DNA from 2 places in the Promicromonospora alba genome. Region 1 is predicted to be linked to the other one. Evidence: riboswitches for the same ligand, from Rfam matches in the RefSeq annotation. Region 1 holds a riboswitch; the other holds the start of a gene.

Region 1 (4,205 bases):
GGTCGCGGAAGAACTTGCGGCCGTGGGCGACGATTCGCAGGAGCAGCTCGACCACGAAGAAGCCGAGCATGGTGTGGTCGATGCCCATCAGGATGTCGAGCGCGGCTCCGCTCACCATGGTCTCCGCGCCCAGGATCAGGGCGTTTGCCAGGATCACGACGAGGACGAGGTTGACGAACCACCTCTGGTCGAGGAACGCGCGGAGCCGCCCCCGCCAGGTGCGTGGTTCGATCCGTGGCTCGGCCGGTGTGCCGATCGCCTGGTTCATGCGGTCTCCCTTGCTGTACGTGCCCGGAGTCCTTGCTCCGGTCCTGCCTCAGGCCCTTGCCCGGCCGAACTGTAGCGCGGGCGTCCGCCTCGGTTTGCTGCGTGCAATGTCCCGATTTGGGACTGATTCGGCGGGTCCGGTGGCAAGTCGGCCCGAACAGTGCTGAGGTAGTCGCAAGCAAGCCACACCACTCTGGAGGAAACACATCATGGGTTTCTTTGCGTTTCTCATCCTTGGGCTGATCGCCGGCGTGATCGCCCGTATCGTCATCCCGGGTAAGCAGCCGGGTGGCTTCTGGCTCACGCTGCTCCTCGGTGTGCTCGGCGCCATGCTCGGCGGCTGGCTCGGCGGGCTCATCTTCAACGTCAGCCTGGACGAGTTCTGGTCCTGGGAGAGCTGGCTCTTCTCGGTGATCGGCGCGATCATCGTGATCCTGATCGTCCAGGCGATCTTCGGCCGCCGCAAGACCGCTTGATCGCAGCACACCGCGGCCGCGTCGCCATCCTCGTCCTTCTGACGTCGGTGGTCGGCGCGGCCGCGGTCGCGTGTACGGGCGGCGGCGCGCCGTCGTCCGCGAAGGGCCCGGTGCCCGACGACGTCGCCTCCCACCTCAGCGTCGAGGTGGCGCAGGGCCGCGAGCAGTACGCCGAGCGGGAGATCCGGCTCGAGGTCACCAACGACTCCGACGAGACGATGACGCTCCTGTCGGGGGCCCTGCGGACCGAGCAGTTCGGGCCGTCACACCCCACCAAGGAGGGGCGCACGCTCGTGCTGCGGCCCGGCGCCACGCGCGCTGTCTACGTGGGGCTGGGCGAGGCGAGGTGTGGGGACCTGGCGGCGGAGGAGGATGCTGCGCCGTCCGCCACGATCACGCTTGCCCTCGGCGAGGGCGACGACCTGGGTCCGGCGACCGACATCCCCGTGGACGAGGTAAGCGATCCCGTAGGGCACCTCGCCCGGAACCACACGGTGGACTGCTCGGCAGCGGCCGTAGCGGCCGGCGCCGGCCTCGCTGTCGATGCCGACGTCCCCGTCGAGACCCGCGACGGTGAGCTGACCGCTCTGGTCACCCTGCGGATCGAGCGGGTCGACGGCGGCCCGGAGGTCACCCTCGACCGGATCGCCGAGACGACCCTGATGAGCAATGCGGACCCGGGTGGACACGCTTCGGGCTGGGCCGGCCGGGACCTGGCGGGGCAGGAGTCCGGCGAGGTGGTCCTCGCCGTGGTGCCCGCCCGCTGCGACGTCCATGCGGTGGCTGAGGACAAGCGGGGCACGTTCCTGCCGGTCTCCGCACGCGTCGGCGGCGTCCGGCAGGAGCCGGTCTACGTGCCGATGCCCGACACCGCGCGTTCTGACCTCTACTCCTTCGTCGCGGACTACTGCGACTGGCCGGAGTGAACGACCCCGGACACGCGAGAGGCGCCGCCTCCGGCGTCGGGCGGAAACCCGGCGCGGAGGCGACGCCTCGCGATGTGCTGCATTCGATGTACTGCGGTAGTTCAGGCTCTATCTGTGTCGCCTGAGCCTGCGGTTCCGCTCCGGGCGCGTGCCTCGTTCCTCGGCCCGCACCCTGCGCTGCACCTACGGCTCAGACGACGCGGATGAACGTCGGGCTGTTCTGCCACATCTCGGTGTAGCGCACCGGCATGCCGGCGGCCCACGCCTCGATGATCATGCCGTCGCCCGCGTAGAGGGCCACGTGGCCGGGCGTCCAGACGATGTCGCCGGGCTCCGGGTAGGTGACCTGGTAGCCGGAGCTGAGCATCGCGCCGGACGAGTGCGGCAGGTTCACGCCGAGCTGCGCGTACACGTACTGGATGAGGCCGGAGCAGTCCATGCCCTCGGCCGGCGAGTTACCGCCCAGCACGTACGTGATGCCGAGGTAGTTGAAGGCGACGTTGATGGCCTGCTCGCCGAGCGGTACCGGGTCCGGCGCGTCGACCGAGACCACGGCGGGGCCGTCGCCCTTCTTGCCGTCGGCGTCCGACGAGGTGCCCAGGGCTTCCATCTCGATCGGCATCTTCGCGTCGGACGGGACCGTGACGGTCGGGGCCGCGGCAACTGCCTGCTTGGCCACCGCGGTCAGGGAGCGCAGGTCGACCGTGTTCAGCTTGGCGGACTTCACGTCGGTCTTCAGATCCATGGCGGGGGCCGCGTGGGCCGTCGTCGCGATGGTCGAGATCAGGACGCCACCGGCTGCTGCGGCGATGGCTCCTCGGCGGGCTACGGTGCCTGCGTTCTCTGTGGCGGTACGAGCAAGGATGGTCAGCGGCGTCATGGCCGGACGGCTGTCACGATGCCGTCCGCGAATGGAGTTCGTCACCTAAATGTCTCCTGTACCGCCTGCGAGGTCAGCTGTCGGGTTCGGGTAGGAGTACACACCCGGCCGCACGGCTACTGGGGGGTTCCGTCCGGCTTCACCCCGAGGGCGACGATGGTGCTGTCGCCCGGGAAGGTGGGTCCCCCGCTCCTGTCTCGAACGTCTGGTCATGAACCGGTGACAGGATTCGGCGTCCGGTTCACGGCCCCGCCGATGTGGTGGGGCAGAAGTCAAAGTACACACCTTCCCCAGAAAAGTCACGATCGGGTTACGCATTCCGGTCTCACCCGCAGAAGGCGCAGATTTGCGCCGTTCCGGTCTTCATGGGCTATGACCGACATCACATACATCGGCTACCGTTCGGCGGCATGGGTGAAAGCGCATATCGCGTCTCCGCCTGGTGGGTGCTTCCCATCAGTGCCGTCGTCTGGTGGGTGTGCGGGTTTCTGCCTTGGCTCCTGCAGGCGTTGTACGAGGTCATAGGCCTTACTGAGGCCTCGGCAGTGCGTTCCACCGGATTCCTGCCGCTGCCGTTCACCGCCGACGACGCAGTGGTCGGTCTGGTCGTCATGGCGCTGATCGGCGGCCTGCTCGGCGGCGTCACGGCGGGCATTCCGGCTTCGGCGAGGGCGGGCGCGGCTGCCGCGACGACGGGCACCTTGCTCGCCATGTCCGCAGCGGGCGGTGCCTCGTACCTGCTCGCGATCCGAAGCAGCGCTCCCGGTGATGCCGCACCGCTCGGGATGCTCGTCGTCACCGTCGCTGCCGGGCTCGTAGGGCTGGCGGCCGGCCTCCTGGTGGCCCTGGGCCCGGCCGTCCTGCGTGGGCCCGCCCTGGCCCTGCCTGTCGTGCTCCTGGACGGCTGGCTGTGGGGTCTGGTGCCGGGCAACCTGGTGTCTCCCACCGGAACGTGGTGGATCTTCGCGGTGGCGCTCGGTATCGCGTTCGGCCTGGCGGTGGACAGTCGGCCGCTCGAGCTTCTGGGCTGGCTGCCGACCGCGGGCATCGTGTGGGTGCTGCAGGCAGCAGGGCCGGCCCTCCTGGCCGTCCAGGAGAACATCTGGCCGGGCTCAGCGCTCACGGAGAACCCGCTGTCCGCGGCGGCGATCGTGGCACACGAGCTCGCCTCGGCGGCGATGGTGCCCGACGTGCACCAGCTGGGCGCCTGGGTGGTCGCCCTGCTGCTCGGTGCGGCGATCGCAGCGCTCCGGCTCTCCCGGGAGGCGGCGGACGAGGGCGAGCTGTCCGAGGCCTGGGCCTGAGGCGGCAGCGCGCGTTCCTGCTGGTTGCGGGCGTGTAAATTTTCACCCGCCGTGCGTCTCCGACCCTGTTCGACGCTTGTCCGGTCCCCATAGGTTTGTCCCAGTTCGGGGGTATCCGGCCCGCGAGCGAACACATGGGGGCACACATGAACAGGAAGTCACTCGTCGGCGCCGCCACCTCCGCGGCGTTCACCGTGGCGGTGCTCGTCGCCGTGGCACCCGGTGCGCAGGCCGCCACCAACGACCCCCTCCGGGACAAGCAGTGGGGCCTGGACCAGATCAACGCCGAGGCCGCCTGGCCGGCCGGCACGGGTGAGGGTGCGGTGGTGGCCGTCGTCGACACGGGCGTCGA
Region 2 (4,205 bases), on a different contig from region 1:
CAGACGGTCGTCTCCGGCGTGGGCAACATCTACGCCGACGAGGCGCTGTGGCGCGCCCAGGTGCACTGGGCCCGGCCGACCGACAAGCTCAAGGCCGCGGACGTGCGCCGGGTGCTGGACTCGGCCGCCGAGGTGATGCGCGAGGCGCTGGCCCAGGGCGGCACCAGCTTCGACGAGCTGTACGTCAACGTGAACGGGGAGTCGGGATACTTCGACCGCTCGCTCGCGGTGTACGGGCAGGAGAACGAGGCGTGCCGACGCTGCGGTGCGCTGGTGCGCCGGGACGCGTTCATGAACCGCTCGTCGTTCAGCTGCCCGATCTGCCAGCCGGCCCCCCGGGCGAGGTAGAGCATGCGTCCGGACACCCCCTCTACCTCGACAACAGGCTGATGCCGAAGTAGAGGGGGTGTCCGGACACCTGCTCTACTTCGCGGCACTACCTCGTGGCCACGTTGCGGAGTTCCGCGCCCGTGCGCCAGGCCGTGAGCTGGTCCGCAAGGAAGCGGGCGGCGCCTCGCGGACGGCCACCCGCCACGTGCGGCGTGAGGATCAGGTTCGGGAGGTCCCAGAGCGGGGAGTCCTCCGGCAGCGGCTCCGTCTCCATGACGTCGAGCGCGGCTCCCGCGAGCCGCCCGGACCGCAGCGCGTCGGCGAGCGCGTCCTCGTCCACCGTCGCACCTCGGCCGACGTTCACGAACCGGGCAGTCGGCGGGAGCAGGCCCAGCAGGCGGGCGTCGAGGATGTGCCGCGTGGCGGGGATCGCGGGCAGCAGCGAGATGAGCAGGTCGGTCTCGGCGAGCAGGGCGTCCAGGCCGTCCGGCCCCACCACGGGGTACCCGGAGCGTTCGCCCGCACGTGAGGCGACACCGGTGACCCGCGCACCGAGCGCGGTCAGCAGCGGCGCCAGCCGCAGGGCGATCGACCCGAAACCCCAGATCGTGACGCGTGCGCCGTCGAGCGTGTACTCGCGGCCGGTGACCGGGTCGGCCTGCGCGAACGCGATCTCCTTGGCCCAGTGGTGCTCCCGCTGCGCCGCGAGGGAGACGTCGATGCGGCGAACCGTCGCCAGGACCAGCGCCAGGGTGTGCTCGGTGACCGTGTCGTCGTGCAGGGACTGGCCGGAGGAGATGACGACGTCGGGCCCGAACCCGGCGCGCAGCGCGACGTCGGGCCCCGCGGAGAGGGTCTGCACCCAGCGCAGCTGGGGAAGCCGGCGGGCGGCGTCGGCGAGGATCTTGGGCGGGCTGGACCAGGTGACCAGCATCTCGGCGTCGGTGTGCTCCTCGGGGACCGGCTCGTTCATCGCATAGGCGACGACGGTGTCGGCGCCGCCGGGTGCGAAGGAGGCTCCGCCGTCGGGCAGCAGGGACGGGAAGTCGAGGTCGAAGGGCACGTCCGGTACGAGGATCTTCACGCCCGGGACGTTACCGGACCATGATCCCGAACTGGTCCGGGACGAGCACGAGGTGTGTCGCGCCAGGGGGCTGGCGCGACACACCTCGCGGTCTGGAGTGGTCCGGCGTGGGGGAGTAGGCGTCAGCCCGTCACCCGGATGAACACCGGGTTGTTCTGCCACATCTCGCCGTACTGCACGGGGGTGCCCTGCTGCTGGGCCTCGACGACCATGCCGTCGCCCGCGTAGAGGGCGACGTGGCCCGGCGTCCACACGATGTCGCCCGGCTGGGCGGCGGCGGCGGAGACCTGGTATCCGATGGTCGAGATGGCGCTCGAGCTGTGGGGGACCGAGATGCCGAGCTGGCCGTAGACGTACTGGATGAGCCCGGAGCAGTCGAAGCCGCTGGGGGAGGCTCCGCCCCACACGTAGGGCACACCGACGTACTCGAGTGCGAGGTTGACGGCCTGCTGGCCCAGCCCCGACGAGGAGGATGCGGCTGCTGCCGCTGCCTCGGCGGCTGCCTCGGCCTCCGCGGCGGCTTCGGCTGCCTCAGCCTCGGCCTCAGCCTCGGCCTTTGCCTTCGCCTCGGCTTCCGCCTTGGCACGCGCTTCGGCCTCCGCCTTGGCCTTGGCCTCGGCGATGCCCTCCTCGGTCTCCGCGTACGGCGTCACGGACACGCGTCCGCGCTCGGCGTAGAAGTCGGCGTCCTGGGTGACCTTGACCTTGGTCACCAGGTTCTCGGCGAACCCGGCGCGGGTCGTGCTGTCGACCGTGTTGCTGATGGTGTTGCTGACCGGCGTGGCGTTCGCGAGCGCGGCCTGCGTGTGCGTCTCGGCGGGCGCGGTGTGGGCGGTCTGGGTGAATACCGACGCCAGCATGCCGGACGTGACGACCGCGATGGCGCCGGTCCGGGCAGCGTTCTCGGCAGCGGTCTGGGTCAGTGCGGTGAAGGGGGTGAGCGCGGGGCCGTCGGCGCGGTGCCTGCCCCGGTTGCTGGGACGGTTTGCCTGGTCGTCCGCCCAGTCGTGGGTGCGGTCGGTGAGTACGGTCACCAGTGATCTCCTCGGACGCCTACGAAGTGAGCTGTCGGGTTCGGATGGGAGAGCGATTCACCCGGCCTCGCAAGGAGGCTTCACCCCAAGGACACTCACGTGCCCGCTTACTTGGTTCCCCCGCCCCTGTCACGGTTCTGGCTGCCAAGGTCCGGTGACAGGGTTCGGCGTCCGGGCCTGGACCTCCCCGTTGCTGGAGAGGCGAGATTGACCGTACCTGCCCCTCGCGCAAATGTCACGATTAGGTCACATAGCGACCTGTGATGGAACGTCCTTGGCAATCTGTGCCCCATGCCACTATGGCGTCCATGACCGATTCGATGCGTTCCCGGTACGACGTCGTGGTGGTAGGCGGGGGTCACAATGGCCTCACCGCCGCGGCCTATGCCGCCCGTGGCGGCCGGTCCGTCCTCGTCCTCGAACGCGCGGACCACGTGGGCGGCGCAGCCGTCTCGGCCCGCCCCTTCGCCGGGGTGGACGCGCGGCTCTCGCGCTACTCCTACCTCGTCTCGCTCCTGCCTCGCCGGGTGATCGACGAGCTGGGGCTGCCCATCACGCTGAAGCGCCGCCGCTGGTCCTCGTACACACCGGTGGCCGACGGCGGCCTCCTTGTCGACAGCCAGGACGACGCCGCCACGCGCGCCTCGTTCCGGCGTCTCACCGGATCGGACGCCGACTTCGAGGCCTGGGGCCGCTTCTACGCCATGACCGCGGAGGTCGCCCGCCGGCTCGCGCCGACGCTCACCGAACCCCTGCTCCCGCGCTCGACGGTCCGGGACCTCGTGGTCGACGGGGTCGGCGAGGAGGCCTGGCGCGCGCTGTTCGAGGAGCCCCTCGGGGAGGTGCTGCGCCGCACCTTCGCCGACGACGTGGTCCGCGGGGTCGCGGCCACCGACGGCCTGATCGGCACGTTCGCCGACGTCGACGAGCCGTCCCTGCGGCAGAACCGCTGCTTTCTCTACCACGTCATCGGCAACGGGACCGGCGACTGGGACGTGCCGGTGGGCGGCATGGGCGCCGTCTCGGGCGCCCTGCGCGATGCCGCGGTGGCGGCCGGCGCGACGATCGTCACTTCGGCGACGGTGACCGCCGTCGATCCCGGGACCTCCGGCGGTTCCGGCGCGGAGGTCGCCTGGACCGACGCCGACGGGCGCACCCAGGGCGTCACGGCCGGCCACGTGCTCGCGGCGTGCGCCCCGGCGGAGCTGGACCGGCTGCTGGGCGGCGACCCCTCGACGACTGCCGACTATCCGGAGGGCGCCCAGCTCAAGGTGAACATGCTGCTGACCCGCCTGCCCAGGCTGCGCGACGACGTCGACCCCGTCGCGGCGTTCAGCGGGACCCTGCACGTCAACGAGTCCCTGACGCAGCTCCAGGGGGCGCACGCGCAGGCCGCCGCCGGGCGCATCCCCGACCTGCCGCCCAGCGAGATCTACTGCCACACACTCACCGACCGGACGATCCTCGGTCCCGGGCTCGCCGGGACGGACGCGCAGACCATCACGCTGTTCGGGCTGCACATGCCGGCGCGGCTCTTCCGCACCGCACCCGACGCCGCCCGCGACCAGGCGCTCCGGGCCACGCTCGCCTCCCTCGACTCCGTGCTGGCCGAGCCGATCGAGGACGTGCTCGCGCTCGACGCCGACGGCGCCCCCTGCCTCGAGGTGCGCACCCCCGTCGACCTGGAGCGCGAGGTCGGGCTGCCCGGCGGGCACATCTTCCACCGCGACCTGAGCTGGCCGTTCGCCGAGCCGGAC

Evidence for each region. A riboswitch is a leader RNA that binds a small molecule or an ion and turns the genes downstream of it on or off. The one in region 1 is predicted to bind cyclic di-AMP.
Region 2: it holds a riboswitch for cyclic di-AMP, as region 1 does, so the genes downstream of both, ACFO6V_RS27880 (C40 family peptidase) here and ACFO6V_RS15035 (C40 family peptidase) in region 1, are expected to answer to the same signal.

The regions. Positions count from the first base shown of each region.
Region 1 is NZ_JBHSFI010000004.1:914,250-918,454, reverse strand. It holds gene ACFO6V_RS15050 (ion transporter) at 1-268, opposite strand, end outside; gene ACFO6V_RS15045 (GlsB/YeaQ/YmgE family stress response membrane protein) at 477-743, shown strand; gene ACFO6V_RS15040 (hypothetical protein) at 740-1,669, shown strand; gene ACFO6V_RS15035 (C40 family peptidase) at 1,860-2,594, opposite strand; cyclic di-AMP (ydaO/yuaA leader) riboswitch at 2,597-2,794, opposite strand; gene ACFO6V_RS15030 (hypothetical protein) at 3,095-3,853, shown strand; gene ACFO6V_RS15025 (S8 family serine peptidase) at 4,000-4,205, shown strand, end outside.
Region 2 is NZ_JBHSFI010000012.1:3,413-7,617, reverse strand. It holds gene mutM (bifunctional DNA-formamidopyrimidine glycosylase/DNA-(apurinic or apyrimidinic site) lyase) at 1-348, shown strand, start outside; gene ACFO6V_RS27885 (NAD(P)-dependent oxidoreductase) at 437-1,414, opposite strand; gene ACFO6V_RS27880 (C40 family peptidase) at 1,537-2,448, opposite strand; cyclic di-AMP (ydaO/yuaA leader) riboswitch at 2,450-2,601, opposite strand; gene ACFO6V_RS27875 (phytoene desaturase family protein) at 2,757-4,205, shown strand, end outside.